Regions from separate parts of the Cytobacillus sp. FSL M8-0252 genome, predicted to be linked through region 2. Evidence: riboswitches for the same ligand, from Rfam matches in the RefSeq annotation. Region 2 holds a riboswitch; each other region holds the start of a gene.
What was found. Region 2 has a riboswitch for thiamine pyrophosphate ahead of MKX83_RS02140 (3-oxoacyl-ACP reductase). Riboswitches for the same ligand answer to the same signal wherever they lie in the genome.
Positions count from the first base shown of each region.

Region 1: linked by a shared signal. The riboswitch ahead of thiW (energy coupling factor transporter S component ThiW) and the one ahead of MKX83_RS02140 (3-oxoacyl-ACP reductase) in region 2 are both predicted to bind thiamine pyrophosphate.
Region 3: linked by a shared signal. The riboswitch ahead of tenA (thiaminase II) and the one ahead of MKX83_RS02140 (3-oxoacyl-ACP reductase) in region 2 are both predicted to bind thiamine pyrophosphate.

Region 1 covers NZ_JBBOWZ010000001.1:2,505,207-2,510,087, reverse strand. Annotated here, with positions in the region: gene MKX83_RS12750 (nuclease-related domain-containing protein) at 1-179, shown strand, start outside; gene MKX83_RS12745 (hypothetical protein) at 378-782, shown strand; gene MKX83_RS12740 (hypothetical protein) at 785-1,261, shown strand; gene MKX83_RS12735 (shikimate kinase) at 1,311-1,817, opposite strand; TPP riboswitch at 1,944-2,051, shown strand; TPP riboswitch at 2,094-2,186, shown strand; gene thiW (energy coupling factor transporter S component ThiW) at 2,257-2,778, shown strand; gene thiD (bifunctional hydroxymethylpyrimidine kinase/phosphomethylpyrimidine kinase) at 2,747-3,553, shown strand; gene thiM (hydroxyethylthiazole kinase) at 3,553-4,362, shown strand; gene thiE (thiamine phosphate synthase) at 4,362-4,881, shown strand, end outside.
Region 2 covers NZ_JBBOWZ010000001.1:406,598-411,478, reverse strand. Annotated here, with positions in the region: gene MKX83_RS02150 (polysaccharide biosynthesis protein) at 1-706, shown strand, start outside; gene MKX83_RS02145 (IclR family transcriptional regulator) at 904-1,665, shown strand; gene MKX83_RS02140 (3-oxoacyl-ACP reductase) at 1,889-2,644, opposite strand; TPP riboswitch at 2,737-2,838, opposite strand; gene MKX83_RS02135 (glycosyltransferase) at 2,924-3,844, opposite strand; gene MKX83_RS02130 (phasin family protein) at 3,955-4,227, opposite strand; gene MKX83_RS02125 (disulfide oxidoreductase) at 4,663-4,881, opposite strand, start outside.
Region 3 covers NZ_JBBOWZ010000001.1:2,702,008-2,706,888, forward strand. Annotated here, with positions in the region: gene MKX83_RS13630 (MFS transporter) at 1-1,070, opposite strand, end outside; gene tenA (thiaminase II) at 1,371-2,060, opposite strand; TPP riboswitch at 2,183-2,292, opposite strand; gene trhA (PAQR family membrane homeostasis protein TrhA) at 2,629-3,264, shown strand; gene MKX83_RS13645 (GNAT family N-acetyltransferase) at 3,387-4,133, opposite strand; gene MKX83_RS13650 (AbgT family transporter) at 4,271-4,881, opposite strand, start outside.

The DNA of each region.
Region 1 (4,881 bases), 2.1 Mb from region 2:
CTTGTGATGCATTAAATGAAGCAATCAATGACTTTATTATTCTTTTTCCATCAGAAAAAGTAACAAAGACGGCGATTTATGATTGGTGTGGAGGAGCAATAAGTAGTTCCGCAATACAACGATTCTTACAAGAGAAATATACACTTAATGGTGGTGGAAATTATTTTTATTATCATTAATGGGTTTTAAAACCGAAGAAACAGTTGAATTATTTAGTAATGAAGAGAAGTGACAGTATCTTATAGATTGAAATGTATTCTGATGGGTTCAATCTATTAGTAAGCAGTTATATGTTGAACAAAGGACTTTGTGCACAAAAAAATCTATATGACATCACAAAAAAGGGGATAGTAAGTCACTCAGTAGGAGAATTAGAGATGAGCGCCTCGCAAAAGGGGTTAGCAAGTCCCTCGGAAGGGGAATCAGAGATGAGCGCCCCGCAAAAGGGGTTAGCAAGTCACTCGGAAGGGGAATCAGAGATGAGCGCCCCGCAAAAGGGTTTAGCAAGTCACTCGGAAGGGGAATCAGAGATGAGCGCCCCGCAAAAGGGTTTAGCAAGTCCCTCGGAAGGGGAATCAGAGATGAGCGCCCCGCAAAAGGGATTAGCGTGTCCCTCAGAAAGAAAACCAGAGATGAGCGCCTCGCAAAAGGGATTAGTAAGTCCCTCGGAAGGGGAATCAGAGATGAGCGCCCTGCAAAAGGGGTTAGCAAGTCCCTCAGAAAGAAAACCAGAGATGAGCGCCTCGCAAAAGGGATTAGCAAGTCCCTCGGAGAGAAACTAGAGATGAGCGCCTCGCAAAAGGGTTTAGCAAGTCACTCGGAAGGGGAATTAGAGATGAGCGCCCCGCAAAAGGGATTAGCAAGTCACTCAGAAAGAAAACCAGAAATGAGCGCCTCGCAAAAGGGATTAGCAAGTCACTCAGAAAGAAAACTAGAGATGAGCGCCCCGCAAAAGGGTTTAGCTAGTCACTCGGAAGGGGAATCAGAGATGAGCGCCCCGCAAAAGGGATTAGCAAGTCCCTCAAAAGGAGATTCAGAGATGAGTGCCCTGCAAAAAAGTTTAGCAAGTCACTCAGAAAGAAAACCAGAGATGAACGCCTCGCAAAAGGGTTTAGCAAGTCACTCAGAAAGAAAACCAGAGATAACCGCCTCACAAAAAGGGAGTTATTCAGCAATTTATTTAGAACCAAACACAAATGAAAGCCGAGGAAGGGAGTGCCCGGCTTTCATAAATTCGTTTAGGATAATGCGAATTACTTAGATAGTAAAAGAAACATTCTAATGAACTATAACCATAATCATCACAAGCTTTATCCTATCCCACTAACAATCAATTCAGCAGCTTCTTCAGCTGTTTTCCCGTCAACATTGATTTTTAGATGATATGGTTGATAATGAGCTTGTCTTTCTTTGTAGAGATGATACATTTCGTCAGTAGAAAGACCATTCAATTTCGGTCTTGTATCTTTAATCAATGGGTATCGATCGAGCCAATTTTCCCATGAGAGCTCGATAAGGACAACGGTACTGTTTTGTAAACAAATTTCGCGGTTCTTACTGTTTAAAAAGGCGCCGCCGCCTAATGAAAGAATCTGTTTTTCTTCGGCAGATAGTTGTTCAATCAATTCGCTTTCAGCTTTTCGAAAAACTTCTTCACCATGATCAAGGAAAATTTTTGAAGTTGACATACCAAACTGTTGTTCAATGCGTTCATCCGTGTCGATTAAACCCCAATGTAATTTCTTAGCTAATTCCGTTCCTATGGATGTCTTTCCGACCCCCATAAACCCAATAAGTACAATACTCTTATCTTCCATAGACTGTCCTCCCGAATGTTATATAAAATATCATATCATAACGTTTTATGTCGCAACATCGTTTCTATCCAATGTTTTTTATTTTCATTTCTATCATTTCATGTTATATTGACATCATATATTATAAGTTTTCACTGGGGGTGCCTTCACATAGAGGCTGAGATTGAATGCCGTTCAAAACCCTTTGAACCTGATCTGGTTTGTACCAGTGGAGGGAAGTGTGTCGATGTAGTCGTCCTCGCTTCCTTTTGGAAGTAGAGGATTTTTTTATATATGAATAAATGCTAGGGGTGCCAAATACTTGGCTGAGATGAACCCTTTGAACCTGATCTAGTTAATACTAGCGTAGGGAAGCGAGTGAGTCATACATATCATGATGACCAAAGCCGCTTATTCAAAATAGCGGCTTTTTTATTTTTATCGAAAGGAGGAAAGGTCTTTGAATAAAATCCAAAAAATGACGATGACGGCAACGATTGCAGCCATCACTACTGTGTCGAGTAGTCTCATTTTTATTCCGATTGGAATAGCGAAAATTTTTCCGATTCAGCACTTGGCGAATGTATTATCTGCTGTACTTCTTGGACCATGGTATGCCGTTAGTCAAGCGTTTCTTTCATCTACATTGAGAAATATGATGGGGACTGGAAGTGTTTTTGCCTATCCCGGGAGTATGATTGGCGCATTACTTGCAGGGTTCCTTTATCAAAAAACGAAAAAAATTGGCTTCTCAGCACTAGGTGAAGTCGTTGGAACAGGAATGATAGGGGCAGTAGCGACTTATCCGATTAGTACATTACTTTTAGGACAAGAAGCAACCCTTTTCGGATTCCTACCAGCATTTATGGTGAGCTCGTTTACTGGAGCAATTTTAGGATATGGTTTATTAAGAGTATTAATTAAGAATAAAGCTATTGGAGGTTACATCAATGAAAACAGCATTAACGATCGCAGGTTCTGATTCAGGAGGAGGAGCTGGGATTCAAGCAGATCTTAAAACTTTTTCCGCCAATGGTGTGTTTGGCATGTCCGTCATTACGGCGATTACCGCTCAAAATACAGTAGAGGTACGTTCGGTACAGGATATAGAAATCAATATTATAAAAGACCAAATAGAAGCTGTGTTTGATGATATCCAAGTTGATGCTGTCAAAATCGGGATGTTGTCATCTAGTGAGACTGTAAAAATCGTCGCAGACCGTTTAAATCATTATAGTCCAAAAGTGATTGTGTTAGATCCTGTTATGGTTTCAAAAGGTGGACATCATCTTTTAAAGGAACAAGCTATTGAAGCATTAAAAGCGAAAATGTTACCACTTGCGACTGTAATTACGCCAAACATTCCTGAAGCTGAAGTACTTTCGGGTATGACAATTCGCACGGTTGATGATATGGAGCAAGCTTGTAAAAAATTATATGAATTAGGGCCAAAAGCCGTCTTATTAAAAGGTGGACATTTAGAAGGAGAACCGAATGACTTATTATGGGATGGACAAAGTTTCAACTGGTTTAATGGTCGAAGAGTAGAGACAAAAAACACCCATGGTACAGGTTGTACTCTATCATCTGCCATTGCTGCCGGGTTAGCAAAAGGGGAAGAACTTATTGAGGCCATACAGTCTGCGAAAAATTATATTTCCATAGCGATTGAGCATAGCCTAGCACTCGGTCATGGGCATGGTCCTACAAATCATTTTTATGAGTTATACAACAAAGCAAAGATGGAGGAAAGATAATGGCGATTTCAAGTGAAGCAGTTGAGAGAGTCTTTCAGCAGTTACAAGAACAAACCCCACTCATTCATCATTTAACAAATACAGTAACTATTAATGATTGTGCAAATGTGACCCTAGCAATGGGCGGTTCACCTGTTATGGCCACCCAACTCTTAGAAGTAGAAGAAATGGCTATGATGGCAGATGGGCTCGTAATTAATTTTGGTACTATTAATGATGCGATGTTTGCGGCAATGATTAAAGCGGGACAAACTGCCAATAAAAAAGGGGTCCCAGTAATATTTGATCCAGTTGGTGTTGGTGCAACCACTTATCGCACAAATAAGGCAAAAGAGCTAATTAGCACAATAAAAGTGTCCATTATTCGCGGCAATGCTTCTGAAGTTTCTGCTCTTATTGGTAAGAATACAAAAACGCGTGGTGTTGATGCAGGGGCAATTGAAATAGCACCTGAAGCACTTGCAAAGGAGGCAGCTGAAGTCCTAAACTGTCTCATTGTTATTAGTGGAAAAGAAGATGTCATTACAGATGGGAAGCAATTAGTTGTGATTGATAATGGAGATTATCTTTTGACGAAGGTAACAGGAACTGGCTGCATGACAGCTTCATTAGTAGCAACTGCTGCTGCTGTTTCAGAAAATTGGTTTGACGGGGCTGTTATTGGTATGGCTACTATGAGTCTAGCAGGGGAAATCGCAGCTAAGAGCTTACATGCCGGTGAAGGGTTAGGTTCATTTCGAGTGAAGCTAATGGATACGATTAGTACAATGAATGCAGCCATATGGCTAGATGGAGTGAGGCAAAACTAATGGATTACCGTTTATATTTAGTCACAGATGATAAAATAGCAAACAATGAATTATATGATATTGTTCGAAGTGGTGTAAAAGGTGGTGTGACCATCGTTCAATTAAGAGAGAAGACAGCGGATGGTCAACTCTTTTATGAAAAGGCGAAAATATTACAATCTATATTAAAACCATTGGATATTCCACTGATTATTAATGATAGAGTAGACATCGCTTTAGCGGTAGGTGCAGCAGGTGTGCATGTTGGACAAGATGATCTGCCATGTGCCGTCGTTAGAAAGATTGTTCCTGATGATATGGTAGTTGGTATCTCTGTATCCAATGTGGAAGAAGCGAAACTTGCTCAAGAACAAGGAGCAAATTATGTTGGAATAGGTTCGGTGTTTCCGACAACTTCTAAATCAGATGCTGATTTATTAGCACCAGGTATGCTCGAGGAAATCATTGCAGCGATTGATATTCCTGCTGTCGCTATTGGTGGTATTCAACTAGAAAACATAAAAATGCTTAAAAATCGAG
Region 2 (4,881 bases):
GAAAACGAATATTCTTGGCACCGATCATGTATTAAGTGCAGGAATACAAGCAGGGGTAAAGAAAATTGTCTGCCTATCAACGGACAAAGCAGCCTATCCAATTAATGCAATGGGAATGTCTAAAGCTTTAATGGAAAAGACATTTATCGCTAAATCGAGACAAGCTAACGCTCGTGGTACCATTATATGTGGCACAAGATACGGAAATGTCATGGCATCAAGGGGGTCCATCATTCCGCTACTCATAGAACAAGTAAAGGAAGGAAAGCCGCTAACTGTTACGCATCCTTTAATGACCCGTTTTATGATGAGTTTAGATGAGGCTGTCGAACTCGTATTGTACGCTTTTGAGAATGCTTGTAATGGGGATATTATGGTACAAAAATCGCCTGCTGCCTATATTACAGATTTAGCACAAGCGATTAAAGAACTTTTTCACGTTAGCCTTCCTTTAGAATTAATTGGCACACGGCCGGGAGAAAAGCTCTATGAAGTTTTACTAACAAAAGAAGAAGCAGCGAAAGCTATTGATCTTGAAGGCTTCTATCGCATTCCTCGAGATACCAGAATAGAAACTGATACAAACTCTGTAGAAGAATATCACTCCAATAATACTTATCGTCTCTCTGTAGCTGAACTAAAAGAAAAACTACAATCATTATCCTATGTTCAAAAAGAGCTAAAAAAATGGAAAAGGTTAAATTAATATATTTGACCGCTCCCTATTTTTCGTGAGTTGAGCACCTTCATTGACCAAGTTAATAATCGCCAACTCACTTACTATTCTTATATATACTGAATTTATAGGGATATCCTACCAACCCTCTAAAGGAAGGTTGTTGTTTGATGTAGTTTCTGATAAATTAGGATTCAACATGACTAGCATATTGAGGAGTTACATACATGGAAATACAAAAAAGTAGTACGATGATACAATCCTTGCAAATAGGCATTTCTATCATCGAATTAATCTATCAAAAAGATACCCCAATGAAATTCTCAACCATTCAAGAAGAAACCGGTATTACGAAAAGTAATTTATATAAATATTTAAATACACTTACGCAATTGAACATGCTCTATCGTGAAAAAGGGACAAACCTGTATTATCTTGGAAGCAAATTGATTCAATATGGTACAGCCGCCTTTGGTAGTCGTGATATTGCCGATGCAATCACTCCGTATATGCAGGAACTTTCTTCGCTTACTTCCTGCACCGTTTCGTTTTCATTATGGACAAACAACGGACCTATTACGACAAAGATTTGTCATTCGAATGAACCACTTCATATTGGTACACAACTAGGCGGAAGCTTACCACCAACATCTGCCGCAGGGAAGATTTTCTTAAGTTTCTTAAACCCAGTACTGACAAAAGATTGGCTAGGAGACGGGGAAGCGATCGATAACGCAGAATGGCAAATGATTCAACAATCGAAAATCTCCTTCGCTACCGAACCTTTAATTCCATCGATTTCTTCGGCTTCCGTCCCTTTGCTAGACTACCAGAATCAATTACTCGGTGCAGTGACAGTTGTTGGATTTAACGATAAGATGCCTAAGGAAGCATCGGATCCGATGAGCAAGCAACTGCTGAAGTTTCACCTACAAGCATCTTCTATGTTTGGCTATCGATATAAACAAGGAAAAATTGAACAATACTGATTGAACGTTCAATCGACCGTTTTAACATCTAGTAGAATAAAATACTAGTGAGAAAATTAAGTTGTTATTTTAAAAATATCCTTTTCTGCGAATAAATTGGAGTTTAGCTTCGACTTAGTCTCACATTTGCTGATATAAGCTCTTTACTGATTTATCAACCTACAAAATAAGTCCATTTTATTGAAAAAGGCCGCCATAAACAAAGATGACGACCTTTTTTATCTTAGTTCATCGTCAATCCATGATCAACGACTAGATTTTGTCCCGTAATCGCTCTAGCGCCTGGAGAGGCTAAGAAAACAACGGCTTCTGCTACGTCTTCTGGTTTTGTCACACGGCGGATAGCAGAGTTATCAGCCACAATCGCAAATACCTCAGGGGTAGTAACAGCACTTGCATCCGTTGTTTCTAATAATCCACCGGAAACCATATTCACATTAATATCATACTGTCCGAGCTCTTTGGCCATATTGCGTGTAAAGCCAATTAATGCCGCTTTGGCTGTTGTATATTCATGGTAGGCAACGACTGGGTTCTGGTAAAGATTCGTGCCAATACCAATCACACGGGCTTGCTGTGAATCCTTTAGAGCCGGAAGAGCAGATTGAACAACATTTAAGCTTGCTTTTATCGCGCCTTCAAACTGGGTTTGATAGCTAGCCCAAGATAATTCCTCTACTTTCGCCTGTGCCACAGGATCAAATTTAAATTGAACTAATGCATTATTTACAACGATATCCAAGCGACCAAAATGAGCAATTGTGTCTGCTACCATTGCTTTTACTGCTTGATGATCTCTTACATCAGCTTGGATAGCCAATGCACGATCTTGTCCGATTTTTTCAACTACTGCATCTGCTTTTTCTTTATTATTAAAATAATTAACGACTACTTTGTAGCCCTCCTTACCAAACTTTTCAGCAATTGCAGCTCCTAATCCACGACTTGCTCCTGTTACTAACACGACTTCTTCTCTCACGCTATTCCCTCTTTTCAATAGATGTAATTAAAAATGTTCAGGGAAACAAAACAAAAGGCTCCCCGAAAATGGAGAGCCTACCATACATATGCATATAGTTGGAAGATGCTCCCTACGATCGTCTTAACGAACAGGTTCTAAGGGTCAGGTTTTAACCTTCTCAACTCATTTTCTGAGTCCCCCTGCAACAATTTTTAATTATTTTTAGTTTAGCATACAAATAGTTTCCTAGCTATGAATCGAAGTTCATTTCGAAACTGACCATTTGCTTTATGTTTCTCACCATTGTTTTAAACGGGGATTCTTATCTAGAATCGATTCATATTGTTTCTCATTACCGTAGAGGCTATTCGGGTCAAGCAGCTTATATCTCTCATATTTTTCTAATCGATCTTTTTCTTTTGCCCAGCCTAAATGCTTGACTCGTATTGTGGATAAACTGTGGGTAAGTTGGAAGATGTTTTCTGGAAATCTCCCACAATGCTGTGGTGTTTCTTTCCAGACAGGCTGAAAGGTTGATCTAACTCTTGCTAGAAATGGACGGTATAAGAAATGTGCTTGCCAGTATTCATCTTCACGATAATGGTCTTCATCCCACATATCATACAGTCTAAAACAGTACAGGTCGATAGTATCCTGTTTAACAAAGTCATCAATATAATCAATAAAACTCTCCTCAAACCATTCATCTGCGTCAAGATTTAATACCCAACCTAAAAAACCATTCGTTGCTTCTAACCACTGTTGTTTTCTTAGTTCCACTTCATTGGCAAACTGGGAGCTTGCATTCTTGACCAATTTAATTGGCATACCTTTTAGTTCTTGCAAGAAAATCGATATAGTCTGATCAGTACTAGCATCATCTATAATCACAGCTTCATCGATAAATGGCTTTACTTTCTTTAACATCGTTTGTAAATAACGACCTTCTTCATTCTTCACAATCATCGATAAGCGAATTTGATGGCTTTCTGCTTTTTCTGGATAAATAGGTAGTTCGCTATAAGCATACTGACATTTTTCTTTAAATGCGGGTATGCCTGTAAGGTCAGAAGAACGATAAATATGATAAGCTGGCAGATGTGTATGTGTGTCTACATGTAGATCCAGTCCTAATGCCACAGCTCTCACACAAAAATGTCGATCTTCTCCCCAAAAACTGAGATTTTTAATTTTACTAAAATGAATACCTGCTAACAAAGCCTTCCTGCTAATTAGCGTGCACGCACCTAATCCTCCTACTTCATAAACACCTGGAGTTTGTAACTGTTGAATAAAGGCCTCGGTTTGAACGGCCTTTTCTTCGTCTGTTATGGCACCTTCATCCTCAATCTTAAGACATCATCCTTTGTAGCGATATTCAAATCATGCAATAAACTAGTCATTCGTTGATGGGCTTTGTCGTCTATCTGCGTTTGCTTCTCTTGGCCTTTCGCCCTTACCTCCTGCATAAAATCCTTCGCTTCCTGTTTTGTTAACTCTCCTCTTTTCACTAACTCATCCATCATTTCTTGTGCACGCTCTTTCCCTGCTGCTGCTAAACCTAACCCTAACATCATCCCTTGTTTTATTGGGTTTTTCATCTCATTTCCTCCTTTAATAAATGGCAGATTTTCACTAACATTATTTTACCCATTTTCAAGTAGATTAAGCATGAAAAAACATATATCACAAGTTGTTCTAACAGATGGGAAATTCAGAGATAGTTAGAAAATTAATCAAAGAAAATGCAATGCCTCACTTCATTTTTACGCTCATGTCCAACCCTAGAAAGTAGATGAAGAATGGGCAAGTCGGATTAAAGCGGAAGTGTTCACGGAATTTGCGGATGAATGGCGATGTCCGATTTACATACAATTCTATTCGTGATTTTCAAATGAATTGTGTGCATATAATGAGATTTTACGCTTGTCTCATGTCAAGCAGCTTCCCCTTCTTCCATTTACAAATTCACAACCGATTTCTACTCCATTACGAACAAAACAAAAACCCCGTACAATCATATGTACGAGGAATGTTTATGATGCTTGATTGTCTTTTTTTATCATCAGGCAAAAGAAGATAATAAGCGTGAAAGCCGTTAATGCCAAGAAAGGAATGGTGATAAACCCGAACCAATTGATATATTGGCCACTACATGGTACACCGCTTGAACATGGGGTGACCTCAGCGAGTCCAGGCACTTTTTGTACAAGATAATGATAGAGAGAAATACACCAGCCAATAAACGCCATTGG
Region 3 (4,881 bases), 2.3 Mb from region 2:
CCCGTATTGGCGAAACCGGAAATAAGCCCCACTTCCTTTATATGAAAGGACTGTCTAACAACTGTAAAGGTTAGAGCACTCGCACCATTTGCATAGCCTATGATCACGAATAAAAGAATGAATAATAAATACGGTGGCTCTCCATTCAGCAATACTAGTGTGATCCAAGCAGAAACCGACAGCAACTGCACGATAACATACGGTAATTTGACACTGTCAAAAAAAGTAGATAGATAGGTTGTTAATGGCGCTCCGATAATGGCACCAAATAAGCCGTACATAATTACTTCACTTGCACTTGATCTTGATAAACCGTAAATGTCCATACCATAGGGAACAGCCCAAGAGCCAATAAAGCCAATATATGTGCCTACTACACCAAAATGACAAAGGAATGTCGCCCAAGCTTGGCGATTGACTAGTAATCTTCTTATGATGACTAATAACGGTTCATTTGTTTCTTTTTGATTTTTTTCTTCTTCCATTTGAAATTTCTTCTTAGGATATTTTATTAAAACAACATAGAGTCCGATACCGAGGGTGAATATTACGATGCCAACAATTAAAAATGGAAGTCTCCACCCTAATAGAGAAATGGTCGAACTAAAAGGAACTGTTGCCAATAAGAAACCTAAACTTCCTGTCATTCCAGAAAATCCCACTAGCATCGAAAACTCCTGCTGCTTGAACCAAATGCTCAATACAAGAACTAAATTGACCCAAATAGTAGCATCGCCAATTCCACATAATAGCCTAGCAAAGATAAGCATATAACTATTATCTACCGAACTATAGAGGATGGTACCTAGTCCGTTTAGCAGCGTTCCAGCGACTAGAAATACATTTGGACCAAATCTATCAGAGAATAATCCGATGGGAATTTGCAATCCAGCATAAGCAAAAAATTGAATACTCGTTATCAGCCCAATCGTTGCTGCAGTTAAATGAAATTCTTCCATTAATTGATCAGTAATTAAACCAGGTGCTGTTCTTTGACTAACCATAAATAAATAGGCTAAAAGTAAAACACCAAATACAACCCATCTGTACTTACTTTGTTGTTTATTCATTATTTAAACGCCTTCCTCAATTTAACATTCGTCTCTCATTATACGCTTATTGTCTTTATATATATATAGGAAGTTTATATGTCTATGAGGGTGGAGAAGTAGAAGTCATTTCTATTGACTAGATGAGTAGTTGGTGAAGATCTAACTTCTTTTTTAGGAAAATCCGATATGGCAAACTGTCTTAATTGCATAACAAACCTGATATTACAACGATTATAAAGGGTATGATGTTAACAGAATTGAGTTAGTATGAACTAACCTTATTCTGTTAACACTATTCCCGCTTTCATTTATGAAGTTTTATGCATATGTTTTATCACTTAACCACTTTTCTTGGGTATAAGCCATTTCCCAAAAAGCTAACTCATATTGACAGCTAATGGTAAATGCCATTTTCATTTTTTCTTTTTCTGTTTCAGATGCAATTTCAGCAAGCCGATCAAGATGATGAATTTGTTCCAGTACAAGTTTAACAAACCATTCTCCACCGTATGTATCAATCCAGGTACGATAGATTTCTTCTTTTGGTTTTGCCCCTTTAAAGCTCTGCCCAATATCATAATAAATCCAATAACACGGAAGCAAACTAGCGATGACCTCGCCAACTGTGCCTGTCTCTGCTACACGATATAAATGGGATGTATATGCATAGGCAGTAGGAGCGGGTCTAAACTGGTTTAACTCTTCTTCAGAAACTTTTAATACCTCCATAAATTTGTTATGTAACCCTAGTTCAGCTTCATAGGTACCTTGCGCATGCGAGGCCATTCTTGAGGTCATATATAAATTCTCTGCTTTAGAAGCAGCGATTGCTTGCACACGAGCAAAATGTGATAAATAGTAAGAATCTTGTAACACATAAAAGCGGAAACACTCAATTGGTAAATCTCCCTTAGCAATTCCTTTAACGAAAGGGTGTTCAAAATTCGCTTCCCATATATCATGTACTTCTTTCCTTAACGATTGTGTAAACGTTTCTTTTGTTGTCATCATTTCTACCTCTTCTCTTTTTTTATCGAGCATAAAAAATCCAGAAAAGCGAAAAACCACTTCCTATAAGAAAGTGGTTACTGTATACATCATTCATTTAGTTATAGTTATAACGTTAACTAAATTGATATACGCCACTTCCCTACGCTGGTATCAACCAGATCAGGTTCTAAGAGTCTTAAAGTTATTGCACTTTAATCTCAGCCTTTTAAAGGCACCCCTAGTGGATTTATTCAATTATGCTTTCAAAGTTATGTTATCATCTTATCAATAAATGTCAACTGCAAGTTTAGGAATTGAGCAATGTCAAGCTTCTCTTTCAGTAACGATTATGAACAAGTTGGATGAATGCTGTCGTTACCTAAACACTTCAACTGATCTAACACCGCGGCTTAAATTGGCATTGACTCAAGGATGGATAACTCCAAATATTCTCCATGCATTTACACTCTCCACCCTCTTCGCCTAGTGAAGTTTTTCTTTATAATGAAAGCTTACGACTTTTTATCAGCTAAAAAAATGTTTATACTAGAATTATGATTTTGGATAAAGAATGGGTGAATACTACTTGGAAACACATATTTTTTCAAAGGGAGAAGAAATCGCCAACGCGATCGTACACGGAATCGGTGCGCTATTAAGTATTGCGGCTCTCGTCATTTTAACTGTTTTCTCATCCTTATATGGAACAGCTTGGCATATTGTCAGCTTTGTTCTTTTTGGTACAACGATGGTTATTTTATATTTCTCATCAACTTTGCTACATAGTTTACCTGCTGGAAAAGCAAAGGATGTATTTGAGATTCTCGATCATTCTTCCATTTACTTTTTTATTGCTGGAACGTTCACACCGTTTCTATTTATAACAGTTAAAGGAACCTTAGGATGGACCTTATTTGGTCTTGTATGGGGGCTAGCAATTGCTGGAACAGTTTTCAAATGTTTTTTTGTTAAAAAGTTTTTAGTCTTCTCCACATTACTATATGTTTTGATGGGCTGGCTAATTATATTTGCCTGGGAGCCTCTGGTTACACACTTACCTACACAAGGAATGATTTTCCTCATTATCGGTGGCGTTCTATACACTGCTGGTTCAATATTTTATGTATGGAGAGGATTTAAGTACCATCACGCATTGTGGCATGTTTTTGTTCTTGCTGGTTCGATTATGCATTTTTTTGCTGTTCTCTCTCTTTTACCTTGATCAAAATTTACCTCTTTATAAATGATCTGCAGATGGCTACTCTCACCACCTGCAGATTTATTAATATCAGTTTGTAGAGTTTTTATCACATTACTTGTTCTATATTAATAATAAACTACTACTTATAATAACTTCATTACTTCATAGCGAAAGCTCAATTTTTTATACCCTTGTTTACGATACATATCCTTTGGCGTGTCATTGCTGTCGGCTACAAGTATAACCCTATGATTGCTAAATCGCTTCATTACTTCATATTGCAAGCTTGCAGCAATCCCCTTTAATCGGTGAGCTGGTAACACACCTACATTATCAATTTCAGCTGTACACTTATTAAAAAATACTTGTAATGAACCTGCTGGCACACCATGATCATATGCGAGTAACTGTAATGTATCTTTTGCATTATGATGATAGGAATGCATGCTTCTATTAAGGTTCACATATTCCTCACCATAATCTAGATCAAAGTTTCTCTGCAATTGTAGATATTCTCCTAAATTATCATTTGTCACTTCCTCAACCACGATTTCGTTCTTTCTATCTTTATAGATAAATTGAAGAGGGTTAATTTCATATAACTCCTGACACCCGATCGTATAGAATTGTTGATAAAGGTATAATAAAACATCCTCTTGAATCATTTCGTCTGCTGGTAAATAAAACTTCAAATGTTCTTGTTTATGCTCTTTCTGATAGTCTTCCAAATACATTTGTGCCAGTTGAAAATCTTGCAAACTAGGATTTATTTTAAATTGGATAAAGTTTGCATCATATTTAAAATAGAACTGTTTTGTGCCATAGTGATCAAAATTGGCTTTTTCTGCTATTAAATTACCATCATGATGTATATCTCTGAAACTAACCACTGACCATCTCTCCCCTACTTATAGCCCTTAAGTATAACGATTAATTCCTTACGGTAAAAAAATACCTCTATCTATTTTATCATTTTTCACAAATAAAGAAGCCCGAACATTTATGTTCGGGCAACAACACCGCATTATTACAAATACATTTCGATACCGGGTCCAATCGGAATACCGAATAATCCAAAAATGAATAGCATGACTACCCAAATTACTAAGAAAACCATTGAATAAGGAATCATTAAGGAAATAAGCGTGCCTAAACCTGCTTTTTTATCGTATTCTCTCATAAAAGCAAGAACTACAAGGATATACGGATTTAGTGGTGTAATAATATTTGTAGTTGAATCGGCAATTCTATACGCTGCTTGGATAAAAGCAGGGTTATAATCAAGTAACATAAACAATGGAATAAAAATTGGGGCTAATAATGCCCATTGAGCAGACCCACTAAAGATTAATAAATTCAGAATAGAGACGAAAATAATAAATCCAATAATAACAGGAATACCAGTTAAATTGATGGAAGATAAGAATTCCGCACCATTGACTGCAATCCAAGTACCTAAATTGGACCAGTTAAAATAAGCAATAAATTGTGACGCAGCAAATATAAGGACGATATAGCCTGCCATATCTTTCATCGAATCTGCCATATACTTTGGAATATCAGCACTTTTTGTGATTTTCTTTACTGTTACTCCGTATGCTGTTCCCATCGTTATAAAGAATAATAAAACAATTGGGA